Regions from separate parts of the Paenibacillus sp. CF095 genome, predicted to be linked through region 1. Evidence: predicted binding sites of a transcription regulator. Region 1 holds the regulator's gene; each other region holds the start of a gene.
The links. The regulator LexA, encoded in region 1, represses DNA repair genes until DNA is damaged. The targets are predictions, from matches to a motif close to CGAACATATGTTCG.
Positions count from the first base shown of each region.

Region 2: a site for LexA is predicted at 1,732-1,745, ahead of BLS69_RS13345 (DNA polymerase IV). Genes of this name have one in related genera too.
Region 3: a site for LexA is predicted at 1,900-1,913, ahead of recA (recombinase RecA). Genes of this name have one in related genera too.
Region 4: a site for LexA is predicted at 1,962-1,975, ahead of BLS69_RS07310 (DNA polymerase IV). Genes of this name have one in related genera too.

Region 1 is NZ_FMZN01000001.1:1,304,374-1,308,701, reverse strand. It holds gene BLS69_RS05795 (HAD family hydrolase) at 1-341, opposite strand, end outside; gene BLS69_RS05790 (hypothetical protein) at 370-879, opposite strand; gene BLS69_RS05785 (DUF896 domain-containing protein) at 1,005-1,214, opposite strand; gene BLS69_RS05780 (LysM peptidoglycan-binding domain-containing protein) at 1,310-1,687, opposite strand; gene lexA (transcriptional repressor LexA) at 1,984-2,610, shown strand; gene BLS69_RS05770 (aldehyde dehydrogenase) at 2,716-4,017, opposite strand.
Region 2 is NZ_FMZN01000001.1:3,086,346-3,090,673, forward strand. It holds gene BLS69_RS13340 (ferredoxin) at 1-223, opposite strand, end outside; gene BLS69_RS13345 (DNA polymerase IV) at 341-1,642, opposite strand; gene cimA (citramalate synthase) at 2,173-3,792, shown strand; gene BLS69_RS13355 (TlpA family protein disulfide reductase) at 3,913-4,328, opposite strand, start outside.
Region 3 is NZ_FMZN01000001.1:2,805,665-2,809,992, reverse strand. It holds gene pgsA (CDP-diacylglycerol--glycerol-3-phosphate 3-phosphatidyltransferase) at 1-375, shown strand, start outside; gene BLS69_RS12140 (competence/damage-inducible protein A) at 483-1,739, shown strand; gene recA (recombinase RecA) at 1,983-3,047, shown strand; gene BLS69_RS12130 (regulatory protein RecX) at 3,332-4,069, shown strand.
Region 4 is NZ_FMZN01000001.1:1,666,210-1,670,537, reverse strand. It holds gene BLS69_RS07320 (fructose-1,6-bisphosphatase) at 1-572, shown strand, start outside; gene BLS69_RS07315 (RCC1 domain-containing protein) at 767-1,654, shown strand; gene BLS69_RS07310 (DNA polymerase IV) at 2,022-3,239, shown strand; gene BLS69_RS07305 (YolD-like family protein) at 3,236-3,583, shown strand; gene BLS69_RS07300 (YhjD family protein) at 3,615-3,953, shown strand; gene BLS69_RS07295 (spore germination protein) at 4,073-4,328, shown strand, end outside.

The DNA of each region.
Region 1 (4,328 bases):
TCCCGATCTATACCCAACTTCAACAAGCCACGACGCCAGGATTCTTTACGGTAAACTGGAGCAAGCTGTTCCAACTGACGGAACTCAGGTTGATCCCCACCAGTAAAGTTAGCCCATAGGCCTTCAAACGGATTGATTCCAATCATTTTAGTGAAAGGAAAGGTTTCATATGATTCATACAGTCCACGTGCCTCATTACGAACAGCTTCTTCAAGTTCTTCTGGTTTAACCCCAGTCTCTTTCGCTGCGATTAGACAAGTCTCATGAAAAGCTTCTCGAACACTACGCTCATCCCATAATAAAGTATCATCTAGGTCGAACAAAATCGCTTTTAACGCCATTCCGATCATCTACCCCTTTATGCAATAATTACTTTTCGACGGTTTCCACGGTGATCTGGTGTGCTTTTGCAAACTTCAACAAACGTTCGGCAATCGCATCTGTATCGTAACGGTTCAATAACTTGGTAAACACCCATCTTTTCCCGCGACTGTTATGTTCGATAACAACTGTACCTGGTTCAATTCTGAATTTGACAATATCGTCAACCCCGATTGAACGTTCACGATTACCCTTCGTCGTGATAATCCGATTACTGCTAATCTTGATGTATGGACGGCGAAGCATGAAGATGACTGCCAAAAATACGTAAAGCAGCATCGTCACCCAGTCCCAAGTTGTCATTGGAGCTTGCACAAGGAATGTGCTCATAAACAGATACAAAAAGGCGAGACCAATCAAAAATATTGGGAACAACAAGCTGCGTCCCTTAAAGACTTCTTCACCTGGTGTACCCGTGATTGGTTGACCACTTTTTTTGCGTTGCTGATTTAACTGCTTGGAATTTTTCTTAACCGTTCTCTCGAACGAACGCGACATGAGAATCCCCCTTATGTGTCTTTGTATCGGCTTACATAACTGTAAACCAACATTTCCCCCTATAAATTGCACACTCAAAATAACAGGAAGAAACCTAAATATCATAATGATATCATTAGGTTTCGTTAGTGTTTGAGTTTGCCTTGGTGGCCTTTGTCATTCTCATCATCAACAATCTCAATGGTATCCAGTTGTTGTCTGAAATTGTTGCGAATATTACTCAAATAAATCTCTCTTAGCTCGGCACGTTCAGCAAGTTCTTCCTCCGACAATCCAGTGGACTTTTGCTTACGAGCCAATTCGTTAATGCGTGCTACCAGACTATCTATATCCAAGCTTGTCCCCTCCAAAAATACAAAGTCATATTAACTTTGCCATTATAAAGGCAGCTTGTCAAGCTGACACGCGTTAACACTCATTGATGTGCATTTTATTCTGCAAATTGCGGTAGAGCTAGTACTTGTCCCACTTGGATGGAAGTTGTATGAAGTTGATTCACTTTCTTAATTGCTTCTATATAAATACGTGTATCCATATTCGTCGGTTTATGTTCCAAAGAAATACTCCATAATGTTTCCCCTTGTGAAACAGCTATCTTTCCTCCAGGCAGAACATCATTCTCATTGCCAGCAAATACAGTTAAAACGGTGCTACATCCAATAAATATAATCAAAGAGGTAATGGCTACCTTTAACATCCATGAAGAAATCTTGAAACGCGCTAAAACCTTCTTGTAGTTCCCTATTTTAGTCTTCACCAGTTCCGAATTCATTGGTTCATAAATGCTTTGATAAGTAGAATATCTCATTAAATACCCGCCTCCAAACGTTTGTTCCTATCTGTTGAAATCAATATAACACGAACACTTGTTTTGTTCAATAGATTTTTAGAACAATTGTTCGCTTCTTTTTTGAAGGAGAAATTTCTTATTTCACTTCCTTTTGCAAAGCATTTGCAGTATTATGCTCTGACTTTTGGACAATTTCTGTTCTATAAGTTAAAAAACACTGATTTAATGCTATTTTATTTAGAACTTATGTTTGTACGAACGGAGGTTCTATGTTATAATTTTCCCAAACGTTACTAAAATGGGGTTGATACGGTATGTCGAAGATATCCAGCAGGCAGCAGGCTATTCTGGAGTTTATACGAAATGAAGTCCGGTTGAAGGGGTATCCTCCTTCCGTACGGGAAATTGGTGAAGCGGTTGGACTTGCTTCCAGCTCAACAGTACATGGACATTTGGATCGTTTGGAGAAAAAAGGTTTGATCCGACGCGACCCTACCAAGCCAAGAGCCATTGAGCTTTTGAGCCAGGAAGAATCTGAGCATTCTCATCAATTTGCTCATAGCGTTGCACGTATTCCTGTCGTTGGTAAGGTTACAGCCGGGGTTCCAATCACTGCAACCGAGAACATTGAAGACTACTTCCCTCTTCCTACACATTATGTAGGCGAACAGAAAGTGTTTATGCTTTCGGTAGTCGGAGATAGTATGGTGGAAGCTGGAATCGTTAACGGAGATTACGTTATTGTCCGTCAACAGCAAACTGCTGATAACGGTGATATCGTCGTAGCAATGACTGAAGACGATGAAGCTACAGTGAAAACGTTCTATAAAGAGAAAGATCATATTCGCCTTCAACCGGAGAATGCGACCTTCGAACCTTTACGTTTGAAACATGTTAGTATTCTGGGTAAAGTCATTGGCCTTTTCCGAGATATTCATTAATATTTAACTTGAGTAACAAAACTAGATGTAATGAAATACGAAAGAGGTTGTCCTGATCAACAGGACAACCTCTTTTTTTCATGTTTATGTTATTTTAGCGGATAATTATTCACTGCGTTTCAGAACACTCTTGTGATGCGAGAACACATCAAAGCTCTGTTGCCCGTGATATGAGCCCATACCGCTCTCTCCTACACCACCAAACGGGAGATAGTGTGAAGTCATATGAGAAAGTGTGTCATTAATACATCCCCCACCGAAGGATACTTGATTCAAAACCTGATCTTGCAGTTGCTCATCCTGTGTGAAGAGATATAATGCCAATGGTTTTGGCCGACGAACAATCTCATCCAGCATAGGTTTCAAGTCACTGTACGTAAATACAGGAAGAATCGGACCGAAGATCTCTTCTTGCATGACAGCTGATTCCCAGTTCACATCTCCAAGTACAGTTGGCTCAATCAGCAACTGCTCACGTACAGATCGTCCACCTATCAGCGTTTTGCCATCTGTGAGGAATTTCGATAACCGATCAAAGTTACGAGCATTGACAATATGCGGGAAATCAGTGTTCTGTAACACATCATCTCCAAATTTATCTTTGATCTCTGCACCAATCAGATTGATCAATTCATCATGAACTTGTTCATGTACAAGCAAATAATCCGGAGCAACGCAAGTTTGGCCTGCATTCAGGAACTTACCACGAACAATACGTTGGGCCACCAGCTTCAGATCTGCATCGCTATGGACAATAGCAGGACTTTTACCGCCCAACTCAAGAGTTACAGGAGTCAAGTGCTCCGCAGCTGCCTTCATCACAATGCGACCAACACCCGTGCTTCCTGTGAAGAAAATATAATCAAACTTCTCTTTCAACAATGCTGTGCTGGCCTCGACTTCCCCTTCCATAACGGCGATATACTCCTGAGGGAAGATCTCCTGAATCAGATCATACGTCAGACGAGATACGGCTGGTGTTAATTCAGAAGGCTTGATAACTGCACAGTTACCGGCTGCAATTGCTCCAATCAGTGGACCGAAGGCCAATTGGAAAGGATAGTTCCAAGGTGCAATAATAAGCGCCACTCCGTATGGTTCAGGGTAAATGGTGCTCACCCCATCCGGCATAGCCGGATTGGTTGGGACTTGTTTAGGTGAAGCCCATTCCTGCAGGTGTTCTAATGCAAAATCCAGTTCACCCAAAACAATACGAATCTCTGAACCGTAAGCTTCCGCCTCTGATTTGTTCAAATCTGCCCGAAGTGCATCTTGAATCCGTTGCTGATACTTTTCAATTCCTTTTCTAAGCTGTTGAAGCGCATTAATCCGATACTCGATATTTTTAGTTTGTCCTGTATAAAAGAATGTACGTTGTTCTGTCACTAGTTGTTTTGCTTGATCCATATTAACATCTCCAATTAATTATTTAAAATTAAATTGTTCAAAATTCAAATAAAGTATACCTCTTCTATATGAAACTTTCAACATACAAATGAAACATCCATTTGTATGTATTGGACGATGGTTGGAATTTTAAAAGAGTGAATGCTAGTATTCCTTTCTATCTGTGGCTATCAGAATTTCTAAGGAAGTTTGATTTAAATCTTTTGCTTCAGAAAGTTTAACATTAATGAAAAGTGAGTTTTGCGATTATCTAAATCGACGAACGAATGTGTTTGTTATAAAGGTAAACCTTGGTCACAGATAAACACAAA
Region 2 (4,328 bases), 1.8 Mb from region 1:
GCTCATCCGCTACTTTGATTGAATCTGTAGGGCAGCCATCGCATGCATCCTGCATATCGTCAAACAAGTCGTCTGGAATAGCTTTGATACCATGGTTAGCATCGCCGTCAAAGATAACTTCTGCCAAACCTTCATCATCGTAATCGTAGATGTCAGGAGCCGTTGCTCCACAAGCGCCACATGCGATGCATGTGTCTTTTTCAACCCAAGTATATTTACTCATTTACATTCTCTCCTCCTAAAATTCGAAACGTACAGTGTTTTTATCTAGAAACATATTAATACAAAGTAAGGATAATTACAAATCATTTTGCAACCACAAGTCTCTATTATCCCCTATTTAATCAAGACTTTGCAAGTTATCTTTTTGCAGGGAAGTACCGCGCACTTTATGATTACGAAGCAGCACGGAAGGATCGTCTCCAAGCATACCTGCGGTCACAACAGCATTCTCACCAAATTTATCACGTAACTGATCCATAATCCGAATCAGATTGTCCTTCTTGGGCTTCTGCTCATATTCGAACAAGTCCATCTGTACAGCGGATTCCTCTCTTGGAATCAGGTTCTGAAGTGTCACACCGAGCATGCGTACAGGCTTGCCACTACCCCAATGCTTCTCAAATAGTTTACAGGCCTCACGGTAAATGACCGTTGCATCCTCCGTAGGAACTTCCATTAGACGTGATCGGGTGATTGTCTTCATATCCGGTGTGCGGATCGTAATCTGAATCCCCTGGCTGAACATTTCGTGCTTGCGCAACCTTCTGGCTACCTGATCACTTATATTGAGGAATACCCGATGAATCTCATTCATATCCGATACATCCGCCGGTAAAGTGGTTGTATGCCCAATGGATTTATTGGCTTCCCGTTCCGCGTGAACTGCGGAATGGTTAATGCCATTCGCAGAATTTTTGAGCCATGTTCCATTAACTCCGAATAGTTCGGTCAACATGTTCTCATCCGACTGGGCCAATTGACCAATCGTTTCAATGCCCAGTTTTTTCAGCTTTTCAGCCGTTTTTTTGCCAATGCCAAACATCTCGTTGCATGGTCTGTGCCAAAGAATCCGGGGTACGTCCCTCATGCGTAAAATGGAGATACCGTTCGGTTTTTTCAGATCCGAAGCCATTTTCGCCAATAATTTGTTGGGTGCAATGCCAATGGAACATGGCAGCCCCAATTCATCCTTGATTCTACGCTGAATGCTCTCCGCAATCTCCATTGGATTCCCGAATTGCCTTGAACCTGTAATATCAAGATAACATTCATCAATGGATGTAGCCTCAAGTTGAGGGGTATAACTATACGCAATCTGCATGAAAGCTCTTGAATATTGACGATATAAATGAAAATCAGGACGAATCACAATGAGATCAGGGCACTTTTTCATGGCTTGGTGGACAACCATACCTGTTGAGATGCCTCGATTACGAGCGGCATATGAGCAGGTTACAATTACACCCTTTCGCAGTTCACTGCTGCCCGCAACGGCCGTTGCTTTTCCTCTATATAAATCTGGTTCCTCGGCTTCATGTACAGAGCAGTAGAAAGCATTCATATCGACATGCAGAATCACCCGTCCGGCTGTAGGGTAGTATTGATCCACATTCGCTGGAGGATTGCCGTCTGAAGACATCATGAACCCCCGCCCTTTCTTGCACACTAATTAATGAAACGAATTTCTTTCTTCTATAGTATATCAAACCCGTTATGTTAATTCAGTCACGAACATTTATTTTCTGCGAGAACTGATCAGAGACCGAATAATTAACCAGCCTACACTCACAAAAAGGATCAATGTGATCAGCGCAATAACCGTATTTTCCCATACAAAACTCAAAATCAACCCTCCTTTTCTTCCATATATTCCAATTAAAACTCAATAAAAAATTATAACATACATCCGGATTATGATTAACATCCTTCTTTTTGCTCTAAAATCCGTTAATTGTTACATGAAACTGCGATTTCTATGTAGCATTTGGCTATAATGGTGCTATAATAATTAATTATACAAATTGACGACTTTAGGACAAATCAGCGCACCCAATTTAACACAGTGTAGCGTTGCCGAATCGAAGGATTCGTCCACTAACGTACTTAACAGCTTTCCCAACTTACAATCCAATCTTTTAAAAGAGCGCTTTATCTCAAAGGAGGATCTTCATGTCAAAGGCCATTTCCATCTTCGATACGACTTTACGTGACGGCACACAAGGGGAGGGTGTCAGCTTATCGGCAGACGACAAACTCAAAATTGCCAAGAAGCTTGATGACCTGGGTGTCCATTATATTGAAGGCGGAATTCCCGGCAGCAATACCAAGGACATTGAGTTTTTCAAAAGAGTCAAGGAATTAAACCTAAACGCAAAGGTTGTTGCTTTTGGCAGTACCCGCCGTAAAGGCAGCGTTGCTAGTGAAGACGTCAACCTGAAGCGCATGATCGAATCTGGTGCTCAGGCTGCAACTTTGGTCGGTAAATCATGGGACTTCCATGTGCATACCGCTTTGCAGACTACATTGGAAGAAAACTTGTCCATGATCTATGATTCCATCGCCTATCTGAAACAGAATGGTATGGAAGTGATCTTTGATGCAGAACACTTCTTTGACGGATTCAAACATAACCCGGAGTATGCTCAAGCTGTCTTGACCAAGGCTCATGAGGCTGGAGCGGACTGGCTCGTCATGTGTGATACCAACGGCGGGACCATGCCAAACGAGGTACATGAGATCGTATCCACACTGCATAGAAGCCTGCCTCATGCACATCTCGGCATCCATACACATAATGATTGTGAACTGGCTGTAGCCAACACACTCAGCGCTGTACAAGCCGGAGCCCGTCAGGTTCAAGGAACAATGAACGGTTATGGAGAGCGTTGCGGTAACGCCAATCTCGCGTCCATCATCCCGAACCTGCAACTGAAACTTGGCTATGAATGTGTTACTGAGGATTCCATGAGACAACTTACAAACGTGGCTCGTTATGTTAGCGAAATTGCCAATGTAAATATGCCGATTAATCAGCCTTATGTCGGCAATGCTGCTTTTGCTCACAAAGGTGGAATTCACGTCTCTGCCATCCTGCGGGATTCCCGTACCTATGAACACATCGTGCCTGAACTGGTTGGTAACAAACAACGTGTGCTGGTCTCGGAACTTGCCGGACAAAGTAACATTGTATCCAAAGCTCAGGAACTGGGGCTTGAGTTCGATCCAAGCAGTGCCAATTCACGTCAGATTATTGAGAAAATTAAAGACCTGGAGCATCAGGGTTACCAGTTCGAAGGTGCAGATGCTTCGCTTGAATTGTTAATTCGTGAAGCGAACGGTGACATGAAAGAATTGTTTACGTTTGAATCATTCAAAATGCTTGTAGAGAAAACGGCGGGAAAATCTGTTGTTTCCGAAGCTTTTGTCAAAGTGAATATCGCTGGAACAAGCGCTTATACCGCTGCTGAGGGCAATGGTCCGGTTAACGCACTCGATAATGCGCTTCGGAAAGCGCTGGTGCAATACTTCCCTTCACTTGCCAATATGCATCTGTCAGACTACAAAGTGCGTGTACTGGATGAGAAAGATGCCACAGCCGCCAAAGTTCGTGTATTGATCGAATCCAAAAATACGGAAAATACATGGAACACAGTTGGTGTATCCGAGAACGTAATTGAAGCAAGTTGGGAAGCTCTTGTACACAGTTTCCGCTATGCTTTGCTTCAAGAAAAATTGCAGGATGAGCCGGGCACACTCCCTATTCCTGCTCATGGGATAAGTAATCATTAAAGTGTATGTTCAAAAAAGGCTTTTTTTGAACAGGCTCTTAAAGCTTATTTCCCGGAAAATAAAAAGGAAGCCTCTGCACCCATGATTCATGGATGCAAAGGCTTCTTTCTTTGCAGAAAATTAATTCGCAATTAACTTTTCAATCTTACGCTCCAACTCTTTTTCGGGCAGTATGCCCAGAACAATCTCCTGTATAACTCCTCTGGAGTCAATCAGAACATTCGTTGGAAAAGCCACCCCATTGTATTGAGCATACACAGTCCCCTTCTCATCCAAGGGAATAGGGAATGTCAGTTGGTACTCATCCACAAAAGCTTTGGCATCTTTGAGTTTATCGTATGACGTTACATTAACCCCATACATGTCAAGCTTATCCTTGTATTTCGCAGCCATTCTGTTCAGCTCTGGAGCTTCCTGCTTACACGGCTCACACCAGGATGCCCAGAAACTGACGAACGTGGCCTTATCTTTGGCACCGCCCACACTGTACGTCTTTCCATCCATTGCTGTCAGAGAAAAAGCAGGTGCCAGAAGAC
Region 3 (4,328 bases), 1.5 Mb from region 1:
ACCAATCTGGGGAAACTGCTCGATCCACTCGCAGACAAGCTGCTGGTTACTGCAGTTTTGATCTCGCTTGTGGAGATGGGCAAGCTGGATTCCTGGATTGCAGTTGTTATTATTAGTCGTGAATTCGCAGTTACCGGCTTGCGTCAAATTGCATTGCTGGATGGTTCGGTTGTTGCCGCTAGTGCTTGGGGCAAGCTGAAGACTGTAGTGCAGATTGTGGCGATTGTGCTGTTGCTGTTGAACAATTTCCCGTTTTCATACACGGGTATTCACGTCGATATTATTGCGGTATGGGCAGCAGCGCTTATTACCATCTGGTCGGGTATCGATTACTTTATCAAAAACAAAAATTTGCTTCATTTAACAAAAGCATAATGGTTTGTTCTTAAATGGGTAATCATGAAGGAAGCATTGGGTCAGGGGCAATAGGAAATTATCCTATTGCCCTTTGATCACTCACCACGTGTACAGGAGGATGCTCAATGAAGGCAGAAATCATTGCAGTTGGCACAGAGCTACTGCTTGGACAAATCGTCAATACCAATGCCAGATACCTATCCCGTGAATTGGCTGCGATGGGGATCGATGTATATTTCCAAACGGTGGTTGGGGATAACCTGAACCGTCTTAGTGAAGCTATACGCATTGCGCAGGGCCGTGCAGACGTTATTTTGTTTTCCGGTGGCATCGGACCTACCCAAGATGATCTGACCAAGGATGCGCTCGCAGCTGTTCTTAACCGGAAACTGCATACAGATCGAATGGCAATGGACAAAATTGAGAGCTTTTTCAGAGATCGTAATGTGGACATGACAGAGAATAACCGACGTCAGGCGATCGTTATTGATGGCGGCACACCTCTTGCCAACGAAACAGGACTTGCGGCGGGAAATGCGATTTCTGACAATGACAAATATTATGTTGTAATGCCTGGACCACCTAAAGAGTTGATTCCAATGTTTGAACAGGAAGTCAAGCCTTGGCTGTTCCAGCATGTGCTCACAGAAGAGATGCCAATCTATTCCCGAATGCTCAAATTCGCAGGTATTGGTGAATCTGCTTTGGAAGATCGACTATTGGATCTGATTGACGCGCAGACAGACCCCACGATTGCTCCTTACGCGAGCGAAGGCGAAGTTACGGTACGTGTCTCCACGAAGGCTGCGAGTGAGGGAGAGGCGAAGCTGAAGCTGGATGCGATGGAGGTTCAGATTCGGGAGCGTTTGACAGAACATCTCTACGCGAACGAGGATGTGCCTATAGAGTACACGATTGTAACCATGATGTCTGACATGGGGTTGACGCTCAGCGCTGCTGAGAGCTGTACAGGAGGGCTTGTCATGCAAAGTCTGACCTCTGTACCCGGAAGTGCGTCAATGCTCAAAGGTGGAATTGTTTGTTACTCCAATGAAATTAAAGAAAAGTTGCTAAATGTGCCTCATGATTATCTGGAAGGTGAAGATGCACCAGGGGCGGTAAGTCCTGAGGTTGCAAAAGTGCTTGCTGAACAGATCCGTATGATTGGCGATGCTGATTTTGGCCTGGCTGTTACCGGTGTAGCTGGACCGGGATATTCGGAACGTAAACCACCCGGACTTGTCTTCATCGCTCTTGCTGAACGGGGAAAAGAGACGGAAATTCATGAGCTGCGTATTAATGGTAATCGTGAGACTGTTCGCATTCGTTCAGCCAAAGCGATTCTCTATCGCTTATGGCAAAAACTTGTGGCGATGGATTGATTAGTTAATAGCTTCGATTGCATTTACAGTTCCAAGCAAGTATAATTAAGGAAGACGGAAGAACCGTAGAATTAGGCTTTACAGCCTTGTTTACGGTTCTTTTTTCTGTTTAATGGAAAGTTTCCTTGAGGAAGAGGCGCCTCGGCCTTTACAAAAAAAACGAATGTATGTTCGAAAAAAAGCTTGGCAAACGTGTTAAAACAAGGTATCATTATCTTATAAACAGTAAAGGGTGTGAGCTTATTGTCAGACCGTCGTGCCGCGCTTGATATGGCGCTCCGTCAAATAGAGAAGCAATTTGGTAAAGGATCCATCATGAAACTGGGTGAGTCCACTCATATGAATGTGGAAATTATTCCCAGTGGTTCCTTGGCTTTGGATATTGCATTAGGAACAGGCGGCTTGCCTAAAGGCCGTATTGTTGAAATATATGGACCTGAATCCTCAGGTAAAACAACTGTCGCATTACATGCGATTGCTGAAGTACAACGTGTTGGTGGACAAGCAGCATTTATCGATGCCGAGCATGCTCTTGATCCTCAATATGCAAGCAAATTGGGTGTTAACATTGACGAATTGCTTCTATCTCAGCCAGATACGGGTGAGCAAGGGCTGGAAATTGCAGAAGCTCTTGTACGCAGTGGTGCAGTAGATATCGTTGTTATTGACTCCGTAGCTGCCTTGGTTCCAAAAGCAGAGATTGAAGGCGAAATGGGTGATTCACACGTTGGTTTGCAAGCGCGTTTGATGTCTCAGGCGTTGCGTAAATTGTCTGGTGCAATCAGCAAATCCAAAACAATCGCAATCTTCATTAACCAGCTTCGTGAGAAAGTCGGCGTTATGTTTGGTAACCCGGAAACAACACCTGGTGGTCGTGCTCTGAAGTTTTATTCCACAGTACGTCTGGATGTGCGTCGTATTGAGAGTATCAAATCAGGCAATGACATGATTGGTAACCGTACTCGTATTAAAGTTGTGAAAAACAAAGTGGCACCTCCGTTTAAACAAGCGGAAGTGGATATCATGTATGGCGAGGGTATTTCGAGAGAAGGCAGTATCATTGACATTGGTACAGAGCTGGATATCGTTAATAAAAGTGGTGCATGGTACTCCTACGAAGGCGAGCGTTTAGGACAAGGCCGTGAGAACGCAAAGCAGTTCATGAAAGAGCATAAAGACATTGCTGAAATCATTGAACAAAAAATTCGGGTAGCTAGTAACTTGACTACCGCAGTTCCTGCGCCAACTAGTGAAGAGCAACAAAAAGAAGCAGAAGAAGAACAAGAATTGTTTGAAATCAACGAGTAATCTCTCAAATCCTCCCTTGTAGGGAGGACCCTGAGGGTGTTTCCCACTGGACTCCGTAAACTTATCTGATTGAGCTTGGATCAATCTGGATAATGGATTGTAGTGGGAGTGCTCATGCTGTCCAACAGCCCCTGTCCCAATGGACAGGGGCTGTTAGCACGCTAACTGTGGAGTAAAGGCCGGGCAGAGTTCCCGGTCTTTTGTATTATTAGTGTTCTTTGTCTTATGTGTGGAGATGTGCTTGGCGTAGTCAGAATGAAAATGTTATGAAAGGGGAGACCTGAATGGATCAACATGACGAGGATTTATATGAAGAAGCAGAACAGGATGGCCTATCCCAATTTCCGGACAACGAAGAACTTATTATTACACGTGTAGAACGAACGAAGAGCAGGCAAGCTCGTTATCGAATCACTTTTGGTATCCACTCCATTACGGTTCTTGAAGATGTGATGATTAAATACAGGATGACTCAAGGCAATACGTTTATGAAGAAGGATCTGGAGGAAATCATTGTAGCTGATGAGCGACAGCGGACGTATGCACAGTCTCTGCGTTTTTTGGAGCATAAGCCACGTACGCGCCATGAATTAAGTCAGAAACTTCGTCAGAAGGAGTTTGCTGCACCATTAATTGAAGAGACGCTGGATCGCCTTGAGCGGGAGAAGTTAGTGGATGATGATCTATTTGCGAAGGAATGGACAAGACAGCGTATGGAGGGCAAGCGGAAGGGAAAACTGTGGATAAGGCAAGAGCTGCGTCAAAAGGGCATTGCCAATGATCTCATTGTTGAGGCACTAGAAGGTATTAGTACAGATGCGGAATTTGAGACTGCCTTGAGTGCCGGACGCAAAAAATGGAATCAGGTCAAAGGGGACGTCAAAGAGAAGAAAAATAAAACGCTTCCCTTCCTAATGAGACGTGGTTTTTCAATGGATATGGTGCGCCGGGTCGTGAATTGTTTAATTGAAGAAGATGAGGCTGGGGACCCTGAAGATGACGAAGCGTTGTTATGGGATTAGCAGACTAGAGTCTCTATACTGCATTCTCTTGACAATTTCTTTCGTCAAATACTAAAATGGACATGAGTCTGTAAGAAATGGACAACCCTTTTTCCTTCCAAAAAAGCGGTTTCGGTTTCTTAAGATTTATACCATTCTTAATTATGGGTTCGCTGGAAACAGTGAATAGTACGTGGAAACATGTACATGTGAAATGAAAATCGGCGGGGGATCGCCGTGAGTATTCGTTATTCCCAAACATATGTAAGGTTTGAAAACT
Region 4 (4,328 bases), 360 kb from region 1:
CGGAAGAGACAGAAGATCTGGCGACGGATATGGTATGGTACATCTGGACAGGGGAATGTTCCTCGCTCTTTGGAAAGAGAGAAATGACCACTTTTGAACGGTATTTTATCCAGGATAAAGACGCACATAAGGAGAGAAAGAACCCTTACTACCATTTACGTGAAAATGAAGAGATCACTCGAAAAATTTTGCAGGAGTTTGATTTGAATCCAGATCACGGACATGTCATTAACGGTCACACGCCAGTCAAAGAAAGTCGTGGAGAGAGCCCTGTTAAAGCAAACGGAAAAATGATCGTGATTGACGGCGGTTTTTCCAAAGCCTATCAGTCCACAACGGGCATTGCCGGATATACCTTGCTGTACAATTCCTTTGGTATGCAGCTCGTCGCCCATCAGAAATTTAATTCAAAAGAAGATGTGTTATGTAACGGAACGGACGTGTTATCTCTAAAAAGATTGGTGGACAAAGAACTGGCGCGGAAGCTGGTGAGGGAAACCAATGTAGGCGAAAAGCTGCTGTGGAAAATCTCAAATCTGAAGGATCTTCTAGAATATCGCTACATGAAATGAAACGATTGCTAAAAGTACACACCCGGATCAACTGTTTGAGTGCAATTTGACGTAGACGCTCGTATTGGCAAGGGAAGTAATAATACCCTGTCTGTGCGAGCCTTTTTTACAGTGCGATGTAACAACAAACAACAAACTTTATGACTTACAGTTGAACTAACCGAGGATTTTCAATTGGTGGAGAGGAGGAAGATATGGGCTACAATTCACGGAAGGAAGCAGTGTTTGAGGCGAAACGGGTCCGTAACTGTACCATAGCGGCAGGTCGTCGTCATACCGTTGCTCTTAAATCTGATGGAACAGTAATAGCTGTGGGTGATAATAAATACGGTCAATGTAAGGTAAGCGATTGGTGCCATATCGTCGCAGTTGCGGCTGGTAATGTTCATATGGCTACGAACACCGGTAATGCACATACAGTTGGTCTTAAATCCGATGGTACGGTAACAGCTATCGGTTGGAATAAGCATGACCTATGCAATGTAAGCGAATGGCGCGATATAGTAACCGTTTCGGCAGGTTGGTGCCGTACTGTCGGGGTTAGATCAGATGGCACCGTGGTTGCGGTGGGGCGAAATAATGAAGGGGAATGCAACGTGAGCAGCTGGCATGATATTGTATCGGTCACGACGGGTGACTGGCATACAGTTGGTCTAAAAATAGACGGAACGGTAACAGCCGTTGGTAACAATAAGTATAACCAATGTAGCGTAAACGACTGGGGCGACATATTAGCTGTTTCGGCGGGGTATCTTCATACTGTTGGGCTTAGATGGGATGGCACGGTAGTGGCTGTGGGTAGAAATAATGAAGGGGAATGCGACGTAAGCGCTTGGCGCGATATTGTAGCAGTTGCAGCGGGGAGTTATCATACCGTTGGTCTTAAGTCTGACGGGACGATTGTTGCTGTGGGTTCGAATAAACATCACCAATGTGATGTAAGTGGCTGGCACGAAATTAGATCTATTTCTGCGGGGTGTGCCTATACAATTGGACTGAAATCGGATGGTACGATGGTTGCTGTGGGTGATAATGATTATGGACAATGTGATGTAAGCGGATGGAGTAGCATCCAACAATAAAATACTAAAAAAGCAGCAGCTGATGTCGGCTGCTTTTATTTATTTGTCGCGGGACAAGAACATGGTCCAATTGAAGTCGCTAATTTAGCGGCTTTTTGTGCATTGGCTTTTGAATAGCACCCTTAATTACATATTCAAGTATTTTCGCATTTAAGTCAGGAAAATGAAAACTGTGTTTACAGGTGGGAGTTCAAATGATGGAGAAGCTGGTGTGACTTAGTATGATTTGAATCCATCACTTCGTCGTAGCCTAAATATAAATATTTACCTCTTGCATAAAGAACATGTGTTCGGTTTATAATATATACAAACATACGTTCTTAAAAGTACAGGAGTGATTTCAGTGTTGACTAAGCAACGAACCATTATGCTCATTGATATGCAGAGCTTTTATGCTTCAGTCGAAAAGGCAAAAATGCCTCAATACAAAAATAGACCATTAGCTGTCGCGGGAGACCCCGCAAGACGTTCTGGAATTATCCTTGCCGCTTGTCCACTAGCCAAAGCGAAGGGTGTATCTACCGCGGAACCACTCTGGCAGTCTCTTCAGAAGTGCCCTGAACTGATCATTGTGAGACCACACATGCAAGAATACATCGAAGTATCCACTCAAATCATGTCCATTATTGAGGAGTTCACCGATCTGGTCGAACCTTACAGTATAGACGAATTATTCGCTGATTTTACAGGGTCTATGCATCTATTTGGTAATGATCCAGTCGATTTGGCCAAGCAAATTCAAGACAAAATCTATAATGAAACAGGCGTATACGCGAGAGCTGGCATTGGTGAAAACAAAATCATCAGTAAATTATGCTGCGATATGATCGCTAAAAAAGCAGAGGGGGGCATTTTCCACTTAAAGAAAGAGGAGTTACACCTCCATATTGGAGATAAGCCCATCCGCGATATGTGGGGGATAGGCTCAAGAATGGAAAAACATCTGTGGAAGATGGGCATCCGAACCATTAGAGACCTGGCGAATACGCCTCTTTCCAAATTAAGAAGTAAGTGGGGTGTTAATGGAGAAGTCATCTGGAGAGTCGCAAATGGACTCGACAATTCGCCGGTAACCGTGAACACGCACAGTACACAAAAGGATATCGGAAACGGAATGACCCTGCCTAGAGATTTCACAGAGGCATGGGAGATCGAAGTGGTTATTCTCGATATCTGTACAGAAGTATGCAGAAGAGCCCGCCAAAAGGGATTGATGGGTAGTGTTGTTTCTGTGAGTGTGTCTGGTGCGGATTTTGACCACCCCACTGGTTTTCACAGGCAGGTTAAACTGTCTGATCCTACAAACATAACCGTTGATGTATGCAAGATAGCCAAACGCATATTCCATCAACACTGGGATGGGCAACCTGTGCGCCGTGTAGGCGTATCCCTGTCTCAATTATCCAACGCGGATACATATCAACTATCTTTTTTTGATGATCAAGAGCAGAAACGGGCCATTGATCAGGTGATGGACGACATTAAGGATCGATTTGGCGACATTGCCATTCTACGAGCGAGCTCCATTACGGCTGCGGGTCAAGCGATCGATCGAGCATCTAAAATTGGGGGGCATTATAAATGAGTAAAAAACTGGAGGCCAATGGATTATGGGAATCGAGCCGCATGATGCTTCCTCAACATAAAGAACGAATTATACAGCATCGAACTCAAATTCATTATCAAGCGAAACCACTGATCCATGAAGATGAGTGGGAGATTATTACTCAGAATATAGATATGTCGCTCAATTATACATTGCAAGCCACCTTTGAAATATTTACTGAGTCAGGCAATCGGTATATACACGGGATCGTCACTTCAGTCAGTACCTTTGGGAAGAAAATCAAAATTGAAATGGAGAATGGATTTGAATGGGTCGATTTTGATCAATTGGTCGCTGTAAAACTTGAAGAAGGAGGCGTGTAAATTGCGACAGACTTTCGAGGAACTTTCACTCGTGAAGAGGGTGGTGGAGCTCCCTTATCTGTTAGGTGCTCTGGAGGTAGATAAGCATAAAATATACGCTTCAAACTTTAAGATGAAATCTGTGTATGTTGACTACCTGGACGGTACCCAAAAGAAAATTGCTTTAGAGATGTACAAATCAAAACAAAGGCTAAAGGAACATCATATTAAAATCATAGATGAAGTGAGATCTGAGCTGAGTTTAACGGTAGATTATTCGGTGAGAGGTTACATTCATAAAATGACATTATTATGGAGCAAAGTGAAAGTGGATGTAACCTTAATGCTTACTGAACATATGAACGTTGATATTACTGATTTGCTCAAATGAACATAGAAAATAAGATGTACCTGCGAACAAGCCGCGATGTATATCAAGAAGAATAATCGTCATAATAAGGAAATGTTGCTGTAAGAAGGGAGGTAAGGCTAGTGGATGATCAATCTGCCATGAACACAAAAGAGGAAAATATCACCAAAAGTTTGAACGAATCCTTGGGTAGAATTGAAGAAATCTTTACGAATACTCCCGACTTAATCATCCGAAAGTTAAGCATAAAACAGACCGGAGAACTAGCCGCTATAATCTATATGGAAGAATTGACAGATAAAGCGTCACTTAATCAAAATGTTCTTGCTCCGCTTCAACTAGAAACCGGAAATCCTTCCGGAGATTTCATTACAACAGTGGGTTATGTAAAACCTC